Regions from separate parts of the Nocardiopsis lambiniae genome, predicted to be linked through region 1. Evidence: riboswitches for the same ligand, from Rfam matches in the RefSeq annotation. Region 1 holds a riboswitch; the other holds the start of a gene.
What was found. Region 1 has a riboswitch for glycine ahead of gcvP (aminomethyl-transferring glycine dehydrogenase). Riboswitches for the same ligand answer to the same signal wherever they lie in the genome.
Positions count from the first base shown of each region.

Region 2: linked by a shared signal. The riboswitch ahead of gcvT (glycine cleavage system aminomethyltransferase GcvT) and the one ahead of gcvP (aminomethyl-transferring glycine dehydrogenase) in region 1 are both predicted to bind glycine.

Region 1 covers NZ_JAVREP010000010.1:197,404-208,060, reverse strand. Annotated here, with positions in the region: gene RM479_RS16740 (response regulator transcription factor) at 1-458, shown strand, start outside; gene RM479_RS16735 (threonine/serine exporter family protein) at 660-2,087, shown strand; gene RM479_RS16730 (DUF5999 family protein) at 2,256-2,447, shown strand; gene RM479_RS16725 (tetratricopeptide repeat protein) at 2,804-4,027, opposite strand; gene gcvP (aminomethyl-transferring glycine dehydrogenase) at 4,247-7,141, opposite strand; glycine riboswitch at 7,240-7,333, opposite strand; gene RM479_RS16715 (MerR family transcriptional regulator) at 8,066-8,554, opposite strand; gene RM479_RS16710 (bifunctional nuclease family protein) at 9,016-9,489, opposite strand; gene RM479_RS16705 (FHA domain-containing protein) at 9,674-10,216, opposite strand.
Region 2 covers NZ_JAVREP010000018.1:57,610-68,266, forward strand. Annotated here, with positions in the region: gene RM479_RS21945 (AMP-binding protein) at 1-1,029, shown strand, start outside; gene RM479_RS21950 (3-deoxy-7-phosphoheptulonate synthase) at 1,221-2,279, shown strand; gene RM479_RS21955 (penicillin binding protein transpeptidase domain-containing protein) at 2,336-3,157, opposite strand; glycine riboswitch at 3,310-3,410, shown strand; gene gcvT (glycine cleavage system aminomethyltransferase GcvT) at 3,558-4,673, shown strand; gene gcvH (glycine cleavage system protein GcvH) at 4,829-5,206, shown strand; gene RM479_RS21970 (serine hydroxymethyltransferase) at 5,213-6,481, shown strand; gene RM479_RS21975 (L-serine ammonia-lyase) at 6,565-7,977, shown strand; gene RM479_RS21980 (hypothetical protein) at 8,281-8,931, shown strand; gene RM479_RS21985 (N-6 DNA methylase) at 8,943-10,607, shown strand; gene RM479_RS21990 (restriction endonuclease subunit S) at 10,595-10,657, shown strand, end outside.

The DNA.
Region 1 (10,657 bases):
GACACCGCGTCCGGATCCTGGTGTTGACCACCTTCGATCTGGACGAGTACGCGGTGGAGACGCTCCGGGCGGGCGCCCGCGGCTTCCTGCTCAAGGACTCCCCGCCCGAGGAGCTGATCGGCGCCGTGGAGACCGTCGCCGCCGGAGGCTCGGTCATCTCGCCCCCGGTCCTGGCACGCCTGCTGGACCGGTACGCCCCGCTGCTGCCCTCGGTCGTGGACGAGGCTGCCCGGGCCGCCGACCCGCTCACCGACCGCGAACGCGAGGTGCTGCGTCTGGTGGCGCGCGGCCGTTCCAACGCCGAGATCGCCGCCCGGCTCGTCGTCGGGGAGACCACGGTGAAATCGCACGTGGGCCGTATCCTCACCAAGCTGGGTCTGCGCGACCGGGTCCAAGCCGTGGTGCACGCCTACGAGAGCGGTCTGGTGCGGCCCGGGGAGCCCGATGGGCAGGGGTGAGGACCCGCGCGGATCATCGTCGGCCTCCGGCGCGTTCCCCCTGCGCGCACCGCCGGACTTGGCAGGATGATCCGGTGATCGAACTCACCGGTACCCGGTGCCCGTGCGGGCGAACCCGACCCTTCGGGGCCGCGTCCCTCTCTGGGGTCGTGAGCACCGCGTCGACCGCCGAGGGGGATCGGCGGGGAGGAGAGGACGAACATGTCGGACAAGCGGGGGCGCCCGCCGTCGGGTGAGGACCGCATGCTGAGCCGCATGCGCGACTGGAGGGCCCGACACGAACGCGAGTTGACGCCGGACGGGTTCGACGACGAGGACGAGCGTCCGCTGCCCGACGCCCGGGCCATCGACCTGGTGCTGCGTGTGGGCGAGCTGATGCTCGCCAGCGGGGAGGGCACCGAGGCGGTCAGCGAGGCGATGCTCAGCCTGTCGGTGGCCTTCAACCTGCCCCGCTCGGAGGTGTCGGTCACCTTCACCACCATCACCCTGTCCACGCACCCCGGCGGCGACCAGCCGCCCATCACCGGCGAGCGCGTGGTGCGCCGCCGCAGCCTGGACTACTTCCGGGTGGGCGAGCTGCACACCCTGGTGCAGCAGGCGGCCCTGGGCCTGCTGGAGCTGGAGGACGCGGCGGCCCGCCTGGAGCAGGTCCGGCGGGCCAAGATGCCCTACCCCAACTGGGTCATCGTCGTCGGTTTCGGGCTGATCGCCTCCAGCGCCGGCGTGATGATGGGCGGCGGTCCGATCGTGGCCACGGTGGCGTTCCTGGCGGCGGTGCTGGGCGACCGCACCTCGGTCTTCCTGGCCCGGCGCGGGGTCGCCGAGTTCTACCAGATGACCGCGGCGGCGATGGTCGCGGCGACCATCGGCGTCGGGCTGCTGTGGGTCAGCTCCGAGATGGACCTGGGCCTACAGGCGGGCGCGATCATCACCGGCAACATCATGGCGCTGCTCCCGGGACGCCCGTTGGTGGCCAGTCTCCAGGACGGGATCAGCGGCAGTTACGTGTCGGCGGCGGCCCGGCTGTTGGAGACGTTCTTCATCCTGGGCGCGATCGTGTCGGGGGTGGGCGCGATCGCGTACACGGCGGTGCGCCTGGGGGTCTCGATCGACCTGGACAACCTGCCCTCGGCGGGCACCTCGATGGAGGTCCCGGTGCTGCTCGGCGCGGCCGGGATCGCGATCGCGTTCGCGATCTCGCTGGCGGTGCCGACCCGGATGCTGCCGACCATCGGCCTGTTGGGCGTGATGATCTGGGTGATCTACGCGGGGATGGGATCCCTGCTCCAGGTGCCGCCGGTGGTCGGCACCGTTACGGGCGCGGTGGCGGTGGGCGTGGTGGGCCACTGGCTGGCGCGGCGGACCCGTCGCCCGGTGCTGCCCTACCTGGTGCCGTCGATCGCGCCGCTGCTGCCGGGCAGCCTGCTGTACCGGGGGCTGATCGAGTTCACCCAGGGCACCGCGGTGTCGGGCCTGCTGTCGCTGGTGGAGGCGGTCATGGTGGGGCTGGCCCTGGGCGCGGGGGTGAACCTGGGCGGTGAGCTGGTGCGCGCGTTCCAGCGCGGCGGGTTGGCCGGGGCGGGGATGCGCAGCCGGCCGGCGGCGCGCCGGACCCGCGGCGGTTATTGATCCTTGCAAGGTGACGAGAACCACTCGTCGCCTGCGGGTATCTCACAGGGTGAGAGCGGACGACGACACAGGCAGCGTGTTTCCGACCCGAAACGCGACGATCATGTGATGTGAACCACTATTCTTGGCGTCAGCTCAACGAAGAGCCTCTAGTGAAAGGCCGACCCCATGTGCAGCCACCAGCCTCCGTGCCCGTCCTTCGAGGACACCGACCGCGAGGCGGCCCGTGTCGTCTCCAGCCATCCGGAACAGGGATGGAGTCTGCTCTGCAACGGCGTCGTCCTTTTCGACGACACCGGTGAGCTGCTGCCGGACGGCGCCGTCGTGGCACCGCACCGGCCCCGTGTCCTGGCCGCCTGACGGCGGAACCCACCGTCCCCACCGGCCCTGACCGGCCGACGACCCCGCCCGGGACCCATCGCCCCGGGCGGCGGCACGCCCGTCCGGGTCGCCCTCGGGCGGTGAGGATCGTCGCGGTCGGCGGGGAAGCGGGAGACCGCCCCCGGAGCGCGCCCGGCCCGCCGCACGAGGCCCCCGCACACCCGCCCCTCGCCCTCCGTCCGCGAAACGCGGCCCACGGCATCGCCGTGCGCGGAGCCGTCCTCGGCCGGCGGGACACCGGCCCCGTTCGTTCTGCGCCCTCGCGATGAACGCGCCGGGCGGCGTCCACGGAACGCGCCCCGGAACGGTCGGGCCCACCCGTCTTCGGGAAAGGGTCAGAGACGGTCCGGCCAGTCCTCCGCGAGCACGTCGTCCCCTCCGGTGGCCTCGGCCAGCCGGCGACGCAGATCGGCGTGCAGCCCCGGCCCCCACACGAGTTCGTCAGGGGTCCGCACCGCCTGCACCAGGGCCTCCCGCAGGACGGCCGGGCGCGACTCGCCCTCCAGTGCGGGCAGCGACACCAGCGCGTGCATCCGGGTCAGCGCCGCGAACAGCTCCGCCGCCAGCGCCGGCGCGCTGGCCGTGGCGACCGCCTCCTCCAGGTAGGCGTCCCACCAGGAGTCCTCACCCGTGGCGAACCCGCGGCGCAACCGGGCGCGCGCCTCCTCGGCGGTCTCCTCGCCGTGCCCCTCCAGCCCGGCCCGCCACACCCGGGCGGAGCCGTCGGTGTCCCCGCGCAGGGCGAGCAGCCCGGCGAGGAGTTCCACCGCCGCCCCCGCGGTGACCGGCTCGGCCTCGACGCCCCCCGCGTCGGGGTCGACGACCGCGCCGAGGTCGGCCATGGCGTGTTCGAGGTGGGCGGCGGCCCGCAGCAGACGCAGCTCCGGGTCGTCGGCGACGGACAGACCCCGGTCGGCGGCGCTCAGGGCGGCACCCGGCGAGCCGCGACGCAACAGCCGGCCGGTGAGGTCGCGGGCGGCCTCGACCAGGGTCTCCGCGTGCAGCCGGTCCGCAGGCGCGGAGCCGACCGGCGGGGAGAGCGCCGCCTCCCAGTGCGCCTCGGCCGCGGTGGCGTCCCCGCGTTCCTCCGCCGCGCGGGCCAGTCCGTGATGGGCGAGGGCCGTGTGGCCGGGTCCCGCGCCCAGGTCGAGCAGGCGACGCCAGATCCGTTCGGCCTCGGCCCCCTCGCCGCCCTGTTCCAGGGACAGCGCCAGGTGGTGGGCGGCACGGGGGGTGCGGCGCGGATCGCCGGCCTCCATCGCGCGGCGGGCCGCGTCGCGGGCGGCACCGGTGTCGCCGCGGCCGTCCTCGGTCACGGCCAGGCCCAGCAGGGCGCGGGCCCGTACGGCCGCGGGCGCGTCGGCCGCGGCGGCGCGGCGGTAGAGGTCGGCGGCGCGGTCCAGGTGGCCGTTGGCGACCAGGTCGCGGGCCTGATCGCACAGTCCGGACGCCTCCTCGGCCGAGGGCGTGGGGCCGGCCGGGGCATCGCGGGGGTCGGTGGCGCGGGGCGGCGGGTCGGCGGGGCCGGAGCGTGCGGAGGGTCCGGACGTCGTGGTCATGCTGAGCGCTTTCCGGTGGGGGTCCGCGGGGCGGGACACGCGGGTGTCGCCGCAACTCTAACGCGGGAGGGGGTCCGGGATGGGGGCTGTGGTGGTCGGTGTCGCCTCATGGGGCCCGTGTGTTCCGGTAGCGGACACACGACACACCTTTATGTCGTAGATTCACTTTATGTCCGAAATGGGGGCGTCGCCCGGTGTCGGGCGACGCCCCCTCGGGGCCTACAGCTCGAAGGCCTCCGGCGGCGGGCAGGAGCACACCAGGTTCCGGTCACCGTAGGCCTGGTCGATGCGGCCCACCGGCGGCCAGTACTTGTCACGGCGCAGGGACGGCACCGGGTAGGCGGCGTCCGCGCGGGAGTACCCGTGCCCCCACTCGTCGGCCGTGACCTCCTCGGCGGTGTGCGGGGCGTTCTTGAGCGGGTTGTCCAGGGCGTCCCACTCCCCCGCCGCGACCTTGTCGATCTCGGCGCGGATGGCGATCATCGCCTCGATGAACCGCTCCAGTTCGGCGAGGTCCTCGCTCTCGGTCGGCTCCACCATCAGGGTGCCGGCCACCGGGAAGGACATCGTCGGAGCGTGGAAGCCGTAGTCCATCAGCCGCTTGGCGACGTCCTCGTTGCTGACGCCGCTCGCCTTCTGGAGCGGGCGGATGTCGATGATGCACTCGTGGGCCACCAGGCCGTTGGCGCCGGTGTAGAGCACCGGGTAGTACGGCTCCAGGCGCTTGGCCACGTAGTTCGCCGACAGCACGGCGACCTCGGTGGCGGTGCGCAGCCCCCGCTCGCCCATCATCCGCACGTACGCCCAGGAGATCGGCAGGATGCCCGCCGAGCCGAACGGGGCGGCCGAGACCGGGCCCACGCCGGTGTGCGGACCCGCCTCCGGCTGGCCCGGGTGGTTGGGCAGGAAACCGGCCAGGTGGGAACGGACCGCGACCGGGCCCACGCCCGGACCGCCGCCGCCGTGCGGGATGCAGAAGGTCTTGTGCAGGTTGAGGTGGCTGACGTCGGCCCCGAACTCGCCCGGCTTGGCCCAGCCCAGCAGCGCGTTGAAGTTGGCGCCGTCGACGTAGACCTGACCCCCGGCCTCGTGGACCAGGCGGCACACCTCGGTGATGGTGTCCTCGTACACGCCGTGCGTGGACGGGTAGGTCACCATGATCGCGGACAGCGCGTCGGCGTGCCGCGCGATCTTGGCGCGCAGGTCGTCCAGGTCGATGTTGCCGCCCTCGTCACAGGCCACGACGGCGACGCGCATGCCGGCCATCACCGCGCTGGCGGCGTTGGTGCCGTGCGCGGAGCCGGGGATGAGGCACACGTCGCGGTGGTCCTCACCGCGCGAGCGGTGGTAGCCGCGGATGGCCAGCAGACCGGCGAACTCGCCCTGGGAACCGGCGTTGGGCTGGAGGGACACCGCGTCGTAGCCGGTGATCTCGGCCAGCCAGGCCTCCAGGTCGCGGACGATCTCGACCGAGCCGGCCGCCTGGTCCAGCGGGGCGAGCGGGTGCAGGCCCGCGAACTCCGACCAGGTGACCGCCTCCATCTCGGTGGTGGCGTTGAGCTTCATGGTGCACGAGCCCAGCGGGATCATCGTGCGGTCCAGCGCCAGGTCGCGGTCGGACAGCCTGCGCATGTAGCGCAGCAGCGAGGTCTCGCTGCGGTGGGTGTTGAACACCGGGTGGTCGAGGTAGTCCACACCGCGCGCCAGTTCGGCGGGGAAGCGCCGACGGTCCTCGTCGACGACCGGGGCGCCCTCCTCCGGGGCCCGGCCGGACTCGCCGAACGCGTTGAGCACGGCGGCGACGTCGGCGGGGGTGGTCGTCTCGTCCAGGCTGACACCGACGGTGTGCGCGTCGACGCGCAGCAGGTTGTAGCCGGCGGCCAGGGCGTTCTCCAGCACGCGGTCGGCGCTGGGCACCCGCACGCGCAGGGTGTCGAAGAAGGACGCGTGGACGATCTCGAAGCCGCGCGCGGTCAGGGCGTCGGCCATGTCCATGGCGTGCGCGTGCACCTGCTCGGCGATCGCGCGCAGGCCGTGCGGGCCGTGGTGGACGGCGTACATCCCGGCCATGACGGCCAGCAGCACCTGGGCGGTACAGATGTTGCTGGTGGCCTTCTCACGGCGGATGTGCTGCTCGCGGGTCTGGAGGGCCAACCGGTAGGCGGGACGGCCGGCGGCGTCGACCGAGACGCCGACGAGGCGGCCGGGGATCTGGCGACGCAGTTTCTCGGTGACGGACATGTAGCCGGCGTGCGGGCCGCCGAAGCCGAGTGGGACACCGAAGCGCTGGGTGGAGCCCACCGCGATGTCCGCGCCCAGGTCGCCGGGGCTGCGCAGCAGGGTCAGGGCGAGGATGTCGGCGGCGACCACGGCCAGGGCGCCGCGTTCGCGGGCGGCGGCGATGAGGGCGCTCGGGTCGCGCACCACGCCGCTGGAGGCGGGGTACTGGACCAGGACGCCGAAGGCGTCGCCGTCGGGCAGCCCCTGGGACAGATCGGCCACGACGACCTCGATGCCGAGGGGTTCGGCGCGGGTGCGCAGTACCTGGAGGGTCTGGGGGAAGACGTCGGAGTCGACGACGAAGACGTCCGCCCTGCTCTTGGAGGCGCGGCGGGCCAGGGTCATGGCCTCGGCGGCGGCGGTCGCCTCGTCCAGGAGGGACGCACCGCAGACCGGCAGGCCGGTGAGGTCGGAGACCATGGTCTGGAAGTTGATGAGGGCTTCGAGCCGGCCCTGGGAGATCTCCGGCTGATAGGGCGTGTAGGCCGTGTACCAGGCCGGGTTCTCCATGATGTTGCGCAGGATCACCGGCGGGGTGAAGGTGCCGTGGTAGCCCTGGCCGATGAGGGGGGTGACGACCTTGTTGCGGGCGGCCAGGTCGCGCAGCTCGGCGAGGGTCTCGGCCTCGCCGATGGCCTCGGGCAGGTCCAGCGGGGCGTTGCGACCGGGGGCGGTGAGGATGCTCTCGGGGACGGCGGCGGCCATGATCTCGGCGGTGGAGCCGTAGCCGACCGTCTTGAGCATCTCCTCGATGGCACCGGGCGAGGGTCCGACGTGGCGGTCGGCGAACACCCGGGCGGGCGCGCCGGGGACGTTCACGGGCTGGTCGGACACGGAGACCTCCTGGTGACAGGGCCGATACGGATCGGCGGTGTTCCTCACGGTCTCCCCCTCTGTCACCGGACACGAGGGTGCCCAGGCTTCAGAGCGGCCTCCTTCGCGCGGTCCGTGGTGCCTGAGAGGTTACTGGGGAGTATTGCCCCGTCGGCGCCCCTGGGATCCAGGGGTCTCTCCCGCGCGGTATCGACAGCCTGCTGACGGTGTGCACTTGTAAGGACAGGGCGAATGTCGGTTTTCATCCCTGTTGTGGTTACGACCGTACTCGATTCCGCGCCCGGGAGCCGAGCCGCCCCGCGCGTTCCGCGCGCCACGTCCCCGCCCTCTTCGCGCGCGCGGGCACCGGATCATCACCGGGGCGGCCGAGGGAACGACGAGGGCCCGTGCGGCCGTCCCTCCGCACGGGCCCTCCACCGCCCTCTCTCGGACGGTTCCCGACGGGGCCCACGGGCCCCACGCCCTCTTCTCTCGGACGGTCCGGGAACGACCCCGGGCCCGATCGCGTCGGTGCGCCGACGCGGAAGGGCCCGTGCGGCCGTCCCTCCGCACGGACCCTTCCCCCTCTCCTCTCGGACAGGACGTATGGAGAGGTTCGCGCGGCCGTCCATCCGCGCGAACCCCTCATCACTCACTCTGTCATCACCTTCGGACGATCCGCGGCCGGACCGCCGTATCCGACGGCGACGATCCCTCGTCCGGGGGTGCCGTCGGGCACGCCCCCGGGTCGGTCGGTCTCGGGGGCCGGTCGGCCGTGCGCGAGCGAAGCCGCGTCGAACCGGCGCGGCCGGGCCGGGGACGACGGTGCGCGGGGTTCGGGCGGGCTCGGGTCCGCCGCGGGGGCGCGTTCGCGCCCCGGTCGGGTGGGACACCGGCGGTCCGGATCCGCTCGCGCGGACCGTCACCGGCTCGCGCCGACAGGGGTCAGCCGATACGGCGTTCCCGCCGACGCCGGGCCAGCTCGTCCATCGGGGCGGGGGTCACCGGGGGCAGGTCGCCGCGCTCCTCGTCCGGGACCACGCCCAAGGTCTCCTCCAGCTCCCGCCAGACGTTGGCCAGCGCCAGCCCGAACATGCCCTGGCCGCGCTGCATGAGGTCGACGACCTCCTCGGGGGAGGTGCACTCGTAGACGCTGACACCGTCGCTCATGAGGGTGATCCGGGCCAGTTCGGGGGCGGGGCGACCGCGCAGGTGATCGACCGCGGTACGGATCTGCTGGAGGGATATCCCGGTGTCCAGGAGCCGTTTGGCCACCTTGAGGAGGAGTATGTCGGGGAGGCTGTACAGGGGGGCGTTGTGGGCGCCGGTGCGCACGCTCGGCTCCACCAGGCCGGTTCTGGCCCAGTAGTCGAGTTGGCGGTAGGTGATCCCTGCGGCCGTGCACGCCGCGGGGCCCCGATACCCGACGTCCATAGGCAGCGCCACCACGTCCTCTTCGCACAGTAGGCCCTGCTGCCCCGCTAGCCGCAGCATGGACCGCCTGTCATGGGGTTCCCGCTTGCCGCTCGCTACCGCCACGCCGACCTCCGGCTCCTCGTCCCGCGGCGGTATCGACAGGGGATGTCCACAGAGGGAACGGGTGCGCCGCGGGTTCCACTGCACCGACCGTAGGACGACCGGAGGGCAGCGTCAACGACACCCCTCGGCGCGTCGTCAAGTGCGCGCTCCCGGGCGTCCCGGTGCCGCGGCGGTCGCGCGACGCGCGCGTCCTCCGCTTTTCGGCCCCGACCACGACGATCAATTCCCCAATCCCAATCTAACACCGGAGGCAAGGGACGAAGCCGCAGGTCGCGGCCGTGTCCAGCCCGGAACCCCATCGAGATGACCTGTTCCCGGGGCGCGGCGAGAGGCGGCTCCCGCCGACACCGCCCCCGCTACTCCGCTCGGCGCTCGAAATCCTCGGGCGAGATGTTGTCGAGGAATTCCCGGAAGGCCTCGACCTGATCCTCCTGCTCATCCGGGATGGGCATCCCCGCCTCATCGATCACGTCCTCGTGGGCGTAGATCGGTGTCCCGGTCCGCAGGGCGAGGGCGATCGAGTCCGAGGGGCGGGCGCTGACCTCCGCGCCGTTGCTGAACACCAGTTCGGCGTAGAAGATGCCGTCGCTCAGGCCCGTGATGTTCACCGTCGTGAGCCTGGTCCCGAGGGCGTCCAGGACGTCCCGGAAGAGGTCGTGGGTGAGTGGTCGGGCCGGAACGACGCCCTGCTGCGCCAGAGCGATCGCGGTCGCCTCCACCCCACCGATCCAGATCGTCAGGTAGCGGTCACCATCGGACTCCTTGAGCAGGATTATCGGCTGATTCGAGGGCATCTCAACCCGGACGCCGACGAACTCCATGTGCTTCACAGCGGCTCCGTCCCACGAGTCGTCATGCCGGATGGGCGCTCGTCCCTGTATCCCCCGTTGGATCAGGACCCGAGGGCGAAATCGGCACCCTTCGATACAAAGCTGTCCGGCGGCGGGGGGCCGCAAACCTTCTCGGCCCACCCGCCGCCGTCGACCGCGTGCGCACGCGTCGTGGCGACTTCGCTCAGCGACGCGGCTTGGTCAGCAGGACCATACGGAACTTGCCGATCTGGATCTCGTCCCCCCCGCCGATCTCGGCCTCGTCGACCGGCTCACGGTTGACATAGGTGCCGTTCAGGCTGCCCACGTCACGGACCCCGAAACCATTACCGCGGCGGAAGAACTCCACGTGCCGCCGCGAGACGGTGACGTCGTCCAGGAAGATGTCGCTGTTGGGGTGGCGGCCAGCGGTGGTCACGTCGCTGTCCAGGAGGAAGCGACTGCCGGCGTTGGGGCCTCGCTTGACCACCAGGAGCGCCGTGCCCGGAGGCAGGGCGTCGGCGTTGCCGGGGTCGTCACCGCCCACGTCGTCACCGGAGTCCTCCTCCTCCAAGGCCTGTATGCCGGAGATGGAGATGGTGGACGTGACGTCTCCGGCGGATTCCCCGCTCCCCGCGGGTCGTGGACCCGACTGTCCGGCCCTGCGGACAGGCGTCCCACAGTGGGAGCAGAAACGGGCATCATCCGCAACGGCGTGACCGCACTGCGTGCAGTAAACGCTCGACATAGGTCGGCTCGGCCTCCTACCGCACGGGGCGGTGCTTGATTCGGCTGATCGGTGGCACGTTCCGGCCGTCGTACGGGCGAGGAGCCCGCACAGTGTCCGGAACGCGGCGAGACGGTCCGCCGTCGCGGCGGCGGCGCGTCTCGCACGGTCGGTCGCTAGGTCTCATCCCCCATGGTGTACTCCTTGTCACCCTTGACGGGTCCGCCGTTGCGGGAAGGCCCGTACGATAGGCGACGCGGCGCTCCAGGGAACACTCGACTGTAAACCATATCCCTGTCCGGGAAAGGTTTCGCTCCCCTGCGGCCTGCCGTGAACACACCACCACGCGACCGATGGGGTGAACGGTGGATCCGCCGCCTTGAGCACCGACTCCACCGATGGCCGACCTCGCCGAGGAGAGGCACCTGTTCTGGTACCGATGCCGCTCCGAGGGGTTTGGTT
Region 2 (10,657 bases), on a different contig from region 1:
ACCATGTACTGGCTGGGCCTGCGACCGGGCGACGTGCACCTCAACGTGTCCGTCCCCGGGTGGGGCAAGCACGCCTACAGCAGCGTGTTCGGACCGTGGAACGCCGAGGCGACGGTGTTGACGGTCCGCCAGAACGCCTTCTCCCCCGAGCGACTGCTCGATGAGATCGTGCGTCGCGGGGTCGACACCTTCTGCGCCCCGCCGACGGTGTGGCGGATGCTGGTGCAGACCGACCTGGCGTCGTGGAAGGTGGGCCTGCGCGAGGCCCTGGCCGCGGGGGAGCCGCTGAACGCCGAGGTGGTGGACCGGGTGCGCGAGGCGTGGGGGATCACCGTCCGGGACGGGTTCGGCCAGACCGAGACGACCCTGCTCATCGGCAACTCCCCCGGACAGCCCGTGATCCCCGGCTCGATGGGCTGCGAGATGCCCGGCTACCGCGTCGTGCTGATCGACCCGGCCACCGACAAACCCGCCGACACCGGCGAGATCTGCGTGGACATGACCAACGCGCCGCCGGGGGTGATGAAGGGGTACGCCGACAGCCCGGAGCTGACCCGCGAGACGACCCGCCGGGGCCTCTTCCACACCGGCGACCTCGCCGCCCGGGACGCGAACGGGAACATTACCTATATCGGCCGCGGGGACGATGTGTTCAAGGCGTCGGATTACCGCATCTCACCATTCGAACTCGAAAGCGTCCTCGTGGAACACGAATACGTGGCCGAGGCCGCGGTCGTTCCCTCCCCCGATCCGTTGCGGCTGGCGGTGGCCAAGGCGTTCGTGACACCGGCACCGGGAGTGGCGCCCACCGCCGAGACCGCCCGGGCGATCCTGGCCCACACCCGGGACCGCCTCTCGCCCTACAAGAGGGTCCGCCGCCTGGAGTTCGCCGATCTGCCCAAGACCGTCTCGGGCAAGATCCGTCGGGTGCAGCTGCGCCGGGAGGAGGCCGAACGCGGCACGATCGCGGACGGTTCGCGCAATCCGAACGAGTTCTGGGAGGAGGACCTGTCCGAGCCGGACGATTGACCCGGGCACGTCACCGCCGGGGAATTTCCGTCTCGAATCGCGAGACGCGTTTTTCTCCATTGTCCGCGGTACCGCCGTCCGTCATGTGACCCTCGTCCGAAATACCGGTGTAACCGCGCCGTACCTCCGCGGTCGCGCTAGTGTGCACAGTGGCGGCAGCGCACACGAGAGCACAGGACAAGGGGAGCAGCATGCCCAGCACCAACGACACACGGGTGGTCGACTACAAGCCGCTCATCGCTCCCGGGGACCTGCTCTCGGAACTGCCCCTGGGCCCGGAGCGCACCTCCCTGGTCGAGCGTTCCCGTGCCGAGGTCAAACGGGTCCTGGACGGTGAGGACGACCGCCTGCTGGTCGTCGTCGGCCCCTGCTCGGTGCACGACCGGGAATCGGCCATGGACTACGCCCACCGACTGGCCGAACTGGCCCCCTCGCTGAGCGAGGAGCTGTGCGTGGTCATGCGCGTCTACTTCGAGAAGCCGCGCACCACCGTCGGGTGGAAGGGTCTCATCAACGACCCCGACCTCAACGACACCTACGACGTCCACCGCGGTCTGCGCCTGGCCCGCGAACTCCTGCTGGACATCAACTCCCTGGGGCTGCCCGCGGGCACCGAGTTCCTCGACCCCATCACCCCGCAGTACATCGCCGACGCCGTCTCCTGGGGCGCGATCGGCGCCCGCACCACCGAGAGCCAGGTGCACCGCCAGCTGAGCAGCGGCCTGAGCACCCCGGTGGGCTTCAAGAACGGCACCGACGGCGACGTGCAGGTGGCCGTGGACGCGGTGGGCGCGGCAGCCGCCTCCCACACCTTCTTCGGTGTGGACACGGCCGGCGCCGGTTCGGTGGTCGTCACCGAGGGCAACCCCGACTGCCACGTGATCCTGCGCGGCGGCCGCACCGGCCCCAACCACGACGCCGCCTCGGTGGCCTCCGCCCTCGACGTCATCGGCAAGGCGGGGCTGCCCCGCCGACTGATGATCGACGCCAGCCACGCCAACAGCGGCAAGGACCACGTGCGTCAGGCGGGTGTGGCCGCCGAGATCGCCGCCCAGGTCGCCGACGGCCAGCGCGGCGTCATCGGGGTCATGCTGGAGAGCTTCATCGTCCCCGGCGCCCAGAAGCTGGGCGACCCGACCGCGCTCGTCTACGGGCAGTCCATCACCGACAAGTGCATGGGCTGGGACACCACCACCGAGGTGCTGTCCACCCTCGCCGAAGCGGTCCGCACGCGCCGCAAGACCCTCTGAACCCACGGCACGCGCGAGCGCCCCGCCCCCTCGACCGGGGGCGGGGCGCTCGCGGCTCAGCGGGGCCCCGCGCCCTCCGGGAGGACCTCCAGGGCCGTCAGCAGCCCGCGCCCCAGGGTCTCGCACGAGTCGGGTTCGAACCCCTCGTCCGCCTCCAGGCGCAACGCGAACGTGTGCACGCCCGCCTCGCCCGTCACCCAACCGACCCACCATCCCGGCGCGTCGGTGCCGTCGTCGCAGGACGAGCGGCCGTACAGCGCGTACCCCCGGCCCCGCTCCACGAGGACCTCCTCGCGCAGCGCGCTCTGGTGCTCCGCGTCCACCGGCAGCTCCCCCCGGGCCAGCCCGGCCAGGAACTCCGTCTGCTCCACGGCGGAGATCCCGAGCGGGCCGCGCGACCAGAACGCCTCCACGTCCTCGGTCCCGCCGATGTCGCGACCGCCGTACTCGAAACGGTCCACCCACGTGGCCATCGGTCCGTGCCCCACCCGGTCGACCGCGTCCCGGGGGGCCGGACCCCCGGCGTCCACCACCTCACCGGGGTCGGTGATCGCGCCCGTCTGCAACGCCGTCAGCGCGATCACCAGGTCGAAGGTGTCCCCCGGAACGGCGCGTTCGCGCGCCCGCTCCGGTTCCACCAGCACCGAACGACGTTCCTGTGTGTCATAGAGCACGAACGTGCCCGTCACCTCGGCCGCCGCGAACACGTCGGCCAGGTCCGCCCGCTCCGAGGCGGCCACGTCGCCACCGACGACGGCGGCGGCCCTCCCCTCCCCGGAGTCCGGGGGGTCCTCCTCCCGGGGAGCGGAGCACCCCAGCAGCGTCACGACCGTCGCGCCGACCACCGACGCGCATCCGATCCGTCTCGTTCTCCGCATGTCGAACAGCACTCGTCCCCCTCGGTGCGCGTCCCGTTACAGGGCACACCGTAGTCCCTTCCCGCCCCTTCCGCCCGGGATTCGCCCGGTCCGGTACCGGAGGTGCCACCCTTGGGCGGCGGCGACGGCCGCTGCTAGGCTGAACGTGTTGCTGACCCCGTACGGGAGAGTGCCCGCGCATCCGGCTCGGGCCGCCGAAGGAGCAATCCCTCCCCGAAACAACCTCTCAGGCACAGTGGACCGTACGGGCGAGACCACTCTGGAAAGCAGGGACCCACATGTCCCTCGCCGAAGGTGCAAGCCACGCCGAGCACGTGGTGAAGCTCTCAGGCACAGATGACAGAGGGGGAGGATGGCAACGCCTATGCACGACACGACGCCCATCCTCTCGGGAGTGCCCATGTCAGAGCCCACCTCCGCGCCGCGGCCGACCGCGCTGCGCGCGATCCACGAGAAGGCCGGTGCCGCGCTCGTCGACTTCGCCGGTTGGCTCATGCCCCTGCGCTATGACAGCGAGACCGCCGAGCACAAGGCCGTCCGCGAGGCCGCGGGCCTCTTCGACCTCTCTCACATGGGCGAGATCCGCCTCACGGGCCCGGACGCCGCCCGAGCCCTGGACCACGCCCTGGTCGGGCACCTGTCACAGGTCAAGCCGGGCAAGGCCCGGTACACGATGATCACCAACGCCGACGGCGGCGTCATGGACGACCTCATCGTCTACCGGCTCGGCGAGGAGGAGTACCTGGTCGTGGCCAACGCCGCCAACGCCGACGTCGTCGCCGAGGCCCTCCTCGAACGCGCCGCCGGGTTCGACGTGAAGGTCACCGACGAGTCCGCCGAGTACTCGCTCATCGCCGTCCAGGGCCCGCGCGCCGTAGAGATCCTCGCGCCGCTCACCGACGCCGACCTGGACTCGATCCGCTACTACGCCGGGTACGAGCACACCGTCGCCGGAGTGCCCGCCCTGCTGGCCCGCACCGGTTACACCGGCGAGGACGGCTTCGAGATCTTCGTCCGGCCCGCCGACCGCGCCGTCGAGGTGTGGGAGGCCCTCGTGGCCGCTGGCGCCGACAAGGGCCTGGTCCCCGCCGGCCTGTCCGCCCGCGACACCCTGCGGTTGGAGGCGGGCATGCCGCTGTACGGGCAGGAGCTCACCTCCGACCTCACCCCCTTCGACGCCGGGCTCGGCCGCGTGGTCAAGTTCGACAAGGAGGGCGACTTCGTCGGCCGGGCCGCCTTGGAGGAGGCCGCCCGCACCGCGCGCCCCCGCCGCCTCATCGGTCTCGTAGCGCGCGGACGCCGTCCGCTGCGCCGAGGCCAGGACGTCCTGCGCGACGGCGCGGTCGTCGGCTCCATCACCAGTGGCGCGCCCTCTCCCACCCTGGGCCGCCCCATCGCCATGGCCTACGTGGACGGCGAACTCGACACCACGACCGGAGCGTTCACCGTGGACGTGCGCGGTCGGGGCGAGGACGTCGACGTGGTCGAGCTGCCGTTCTACCAGCGGCAGGCGTAGACGTGGGTCCCGCACCAACGGGACCTCGGCGCTTCGCACGGCGGAACCCCGGACCGGGGTCGGCACGGGCGGAGCGCGATCAGGCGTAGGCCGGGCCGGGCGGCCGTCATCCGGCGGCGCGGCAGGAATGAAGAGAACCTCCAAGGAGAGTTGAAGTGAGCGTTCCCACGGAGCTGGGTTACACCGCCGAACACGAGTGGGTCTCGATCGAGGACGGGGTCGCCACGGTCGGCATCACGGCGTTCGCCGCCGAGTCCCTCGGCGACATCGTCTACGTCGAGGCCCCCACCACGGGGACCGCGGTGAGCGCGGGCCAGACCTGCGGCGAGGTGGAGTCCACCAAGTCCGTCAGCGACGTCTACTCCCCCGTCGACGGCGAGGTCGTCGAGGTCAACGCGGACCTGGAGGGCGAGCCCGAGTCCATCAACTCCGACCCCTACGGCGCGTGGCTGTTCAAGGTGCGCCTGTCCGGGGAACCCGCCGCCCTGCTGTCCGCGGAGGAGTACACCAAGCTGACCGAAGGCGAGGACTGACCCCCGATGGCCACCGACAACACGCTCAACAAGAGCCTGAGCGAACTCGACCCGGAAGTATCGGCCGCGGTCGACGCGGAGCTGGCCCGCCAGCGCGACACCCTTGAGATGATCGCCTCGGAGAACTTCGCTCCGCAGGCCGTCCTCGAAGCGCAGGGCACCGTCCTGACCAACAAGTACGCCGAGGGCTACCCGGGCCGCCGCTACTACGGCGGCTGCGAGCACGTCGACGTGATCGAGCAGCTCGCCATCGACCGGGCCAAGGACCTGTTCGGCGCCGAGCACGCCAACGTGCAGCCGCACTCGGGCGCCCAGGCCAACACGGCCGTGTACTTCGCCCTGCTCAAGCCGGGCGACACCATCCTCGGTCTGGACCTGGCCCACGGCGGCCACCTGACCCACGGGATGCGGATCAACTACTCCGGCAAGGTCCTCAACGCCGTGGCCTACCACGTGCGCGACGAGGACGGCACCGTCGACTACGACGAGGTCGCCGCCCTAGCCAAGGAGCACCAGCCGAAGATGATCATCGCCGGCTGGTCGGCGTACCCGCGCCGGTTGGACTTCGCCCGGTTCCGGGAGATCGCCGACTCCATCGGGGCACTGCTCATGGTCGACATGGCGCACTTCGCCGGTCTGGTCGCCGCGGGCCTGCACCCCAACCCGGTGCCGTTCGCCGACGTGGTCACCACCACCACGCACAAGACCCTGGGCGGTCCGCGCGGCGGCCTGATCCTCACCAAGGCCGAGCTGGCCAAGAAGATCAACTCCGCGGTGTTCCCCGGCATGCAGGGCGGCCCGCTGGAGCACGTGATCGCGGCCAAGGCCGTGGCGCTGAAGGTGGCGGCGGGCGAGGAGTTCGCCGACCGTCAGCGTCGCACCGTGTCCGGCGCCAGGCTGCTCGCCGAGCGTCTGACCCGCCCGGACGCCGCCGAGGTCGGCGTCAAGGTGGCCTCCGGGGGGACGGATGTGCACCTGGTGCTGGTGGACCTGGTGAACTCCGAGCTCAACGGCCAGGAGGCCGAGGACCGGCTGCACTCCATCGGCATCACGGTCAACCGCAACGCGGTGCCCAACGACCCGCGACCGCCGATGGTCACCTCGGGTCTGCGGATCGGCACCCCGGCGCTGGCCACGCGCGGTTTCGGTGACGAGGACTTCGCCGAGGTCGCCGACGTCATCGCCGAGGCGCTCAAGCCGGAGTTCGACGCCGCGTCGCTGCGCGCCCGGGTTCGGGCGCTGACCGAGAAGTACCCGCTCTACCCCAACCTGTAGGGCCCCGCCGTGCGGGGCCGCCGGCCCCGCACGGCGTTCGTCCGGCAGGTACGGCCCCTGTGCTCAACGAGGAGGACAGACCCTTGGCCATCAGCGTGTTCGACCTGTTCAAGATCGGTATCGGACCGTCCAGTTCGCACACCGTCGGCCCGATGAAGGCCGCGCGCACGTTCGTCACCCGACTGCGCGAGGACGGACTCCTGGGCGACGTGGCGCACGTGCGCGCGGAACTGTACGGATCGCTCGCCCTGACCGGCAAGGGCCACGGCAGCGACACCGCCGTGATCCTCGGCCTGCTCGGCCACACCCCCGAGGGGGTGGACGTGGAGGCGGTGCCCGCGCTCGTCGAGAGGGTCCGCGGGGAACGCTCCATGGCCCTGGGCGGCCCGGACGGGCCCCGGGTGGGCTTCGACCCGGCCGTGGACGTGGACTTCCGCCGCAAGGAGAGCCTGCCCGACCACCCCAACGGGATGCGGTTCATCGCCCGGGACTCCACCGGCGCCGACCTGGCCGCCAAGGTGTACTACTCCGTGGGCGGCGGGTTCGTCGTGGACGAACGGGCCGCCGGTTCCGACCGGATCAAACCCGACGACACCGTGCTCCCGCACCCGTTCGACAGCGCCGAGGAGCTCCTGGGGCTGTGCGCGGAGACGGGCATGTCGATCAGCGCGATCATGCTCGCCAACGAACGCGCCTTCGGCCGCACGAACGCGCAGATCACCGACGAACTCCTGGAGATCTGGTCGGTCATGCGCCAGTGCGTGCGGCGCGGGGTGACGACCGAGGGCACGCTGCCCGGCGGCCTTCGGGTACCGCGCCGGGCACACCGGCTGTACCGGCAGCTCGGCGGGAACTGCGACGCCTCGGGACTGCTCGCCCCGACCGCCGCCGATCCGGACCCGATGCGCGGCAGCGACTGGATCACCCTCTACGCGCTGGCGGTCAACGAGGAGAACGCAGCGGGCGGCCGGGTGGTGACCGCGCCCACCAACGGCGCGGCCGGGATCGTCCCGTCGGTGCTGCACTACTACACGCACTTCAGTCCGGGCGCGGGGGACGAGGGTGTGGTCCGCTTCCTGCTGACCGCGGCGGCGATCGGCATCCTGTTCAAGCAGAACGCGTCGATCTCCGGCGCCGAGGTGGGCTGTCAGGGCGAGGTCGGCTCGGCGTCGTCCATGGCGGCGGCCGGTCTGGCGGAGGTGCTGGGCGGCACCCCGGCCCAGGTGGAGAACGCCGCGGAGATCGCCATGGAGCACAACCTGGGGCTGACCTGCGACCCCATCGGCGGTCTGGTGCAGGTGCCGTGCATCGAGCGCAACGCCCTGGCTTCGGTCAAGGCCATCAGCGCGGCCCGCATCGCCCTGCGCGGCGACGGCAGCCACTTCGTGTCGCTGGACAAGGTCATCAAGACCATGCGGGACACCGGCCGCGACATGCACGACAAGTACAAGGAGACCTCGCGCGGCGGCCTCGCCGTCAACGTCATCGAGTGCTGAGGATCCCCGCTCTGCACCTATTGACGAGAGCCACACCGCACGGATAGACGTTAACAACAATCGCGCACTGGAGTGCGCTTGACCAACACGATCGCCGTGTGTACCTTTTCATTTGCAGGATGGTCCACGCGATCGCGCTTTCGGTGAACCCACCCGGGCGGTGCGTGCAACCCTGCCCCGGAAAAAGCCGTGCCCCGGGTGGCATGCGATGCAGAGGCGAACCCGGGGCGTACGACTCTCATGGTACCCGATCTGTCGCCCCCTATCCTCTGTGGCCCGACCCGAGGTAGATCGAAGGTTGTCGTGAGCACTGGCTTCCCGGAGTGGATGAACTCCGTGTACTCCTCCCCGCGCTTGACGCCCTATCTGCGACACAGTCAGGGCGACCCGGCCAGGGCCGTCAACCTGTACTACTGGAACACCATGGTCTCAGCTGCCTTCTTGGGCCCTTTGCACACGTTCGAACTAGCCTTGCGTAACTCCGTCCACAACCGCCTGGGCACCCACTTCAGGCAGGAGGACTGGTGGAACAGGGCGCCGCTGGACAACGAGGGGCAGCGCCTCGTCCACCAAGCGCAGTCCCGCTTCCGCCGTGCGGCCACCCCGGACGACATCGTCGCCGAACTGTCCCTCGGTTTCTGGACCTCGCTGATCGCCCGCAGGTACGACCGGACCCTCTGGGTCCCCGCACTCCACCGCGCGTTTCCCGGCTACCGGGGCCCGCGCCGTGACCTCCAGGACCAGCTCTATTCCCTGCGCCTGCTGCGCAACCGCATCATGCACTGCGAGCCGATCCACCACCGCCATCTGGAGGCGGATCACGCCAAGCTCTACCAGGTGCTGTCCTACATCAACCCCGAGGCCGCAACCGGGATCAAGCCCATGGACAGGGTGCCCGAGGTGCTCCTGGTCAAGGAACAGATGTGCAGGGGTGACCTTCCACCGAGTTTCTGAGGGAGACCGTTGTGGACCAGAACGAACCGAGACTCGTATCGCGGGCACAACTCGCCCGATACGCCGAGGTCAGCCGCGCAGCAGTGACCAACTGGGGCAAGCGGGAGGCTGGCTTCCCCGAACCGGCGGACGAAGAAGGCAATCTGTTCGACCTCGACCAGGTGATCGAATGGCTGTCCACACGTGCCATCCCGGTCAACGCCCGTCACCCGCACGAATCAGTCGGTGCCACCTACGCCGATCGTGTGCGGGCCACAGTGGCGGCCGACACCCCGGGAGCGACGTCAGCGCCCAGACACCGATCCCCGGTCGACAGAGACGGCGTCGACGGCACCGTCTTCCGTTTGCTGGACGACCTCCGGGGTTTGTGCGCCCCGACCGAGTCCGCCCTCCTCGTCGCGGTACTCGTCTTCCTCCGTTCCTCACATGCTGACCAGTGGGGCCTTCTACGGGAACGGACCGGTCACGGCACCGTTGACGGGTCCGTGTTCGCGGCCGACTTCTGCGACCACCTCCCCCCTTTCGTCCCCGGTTCCCTCCAAGGACTGAGGGCTGACGCCTTCACCACGGCGGTTCGCGGAGTCGACACGATCGACACCCAAGGCCAGGAGCAGGACATCCTGTTGACCGCCTTCAACAGCGCTCTCTCCTTCCTCGAAAGAGACCGGCTCTCCCACCACTCGGATCTGCGCACCCCGGAGTCAGTGGTGCGCATGATGGTGGACCTCCTCACATCCGACAATCCTTTCGACAGTGTGTACGACCCCTTCTGTCGGACGGGTGAGTTCCTGACTGAGGCCGTACGAGCACAAACGGAAACCGACCCGACGCGGATCCCCCGTGTCAGCGGTACCACTTTCAACGAGCTGGCCTTCGGTATCGCCGGTATGAACATGCTGCTGCACGGCATCGAGGCCGAGTTCGGCCACCGCCCCGGATTCCCCTGGGACCGCGACGCCGCACACGACACCGCAGATCTTGTCCTGGCCAATCCGCCGTTCAACCTGAGCAGCGCGCCCGGAGACTCCACCCGCGAGAGCTTCCGCTACGGAGAACCACCGAAGGAGAACGCGAACTTCCGCTGGCTCCAGCACGTGATCGACCGCCTTTCCCCGAACGGTAGGGCGGGTGTGGTGATGGCCAACGGCGCATCAAGCTCGGCCAACGCCAAGGAGGCCGCGATCAGGGCGAACATGGTCGAGGACGGTGCCGTGGAGTGTCTCATCACCCTCCCCGGCCGGCTCTTCCAGCACACCGCCATCCCCGTGACCCTGTGGATACTGAAAGCTCCGACAGGCAGGTGCGAGGAGATCCTCTTCATCGACGCCGGCGGACTCGGCCGTATGACCTCGCGTACGATCCGAACTCTCCGAGAAGAGGACATCGCACTCGTCCAACACGCTTACAACGGATGGCGCAACGGGGAGCGAGATGACTCCGAGAGTGAAGCGTCGAGTATCAGTTACGTCGCAACGATTCAGGAGATACGCGATAAAAATTATTCACTTCGCCCATCGATCTATGTAACCGGACGTGCACCGCAGACGAGCCAGGCAGAGCAAGCGGAAATGCTCACGTCACTCATCCGATGCCTGGACTCTCTGGAGGCACAGATTCCCTACGTCGATGCCAGAACCAGTCAGGTGCTCCAGGAGGCACGGAAATGGATTCGCTGATCGGCCCGCTACCCGACGCTTGGAGCGAGCATCGGCTGGACGAGGTCTGC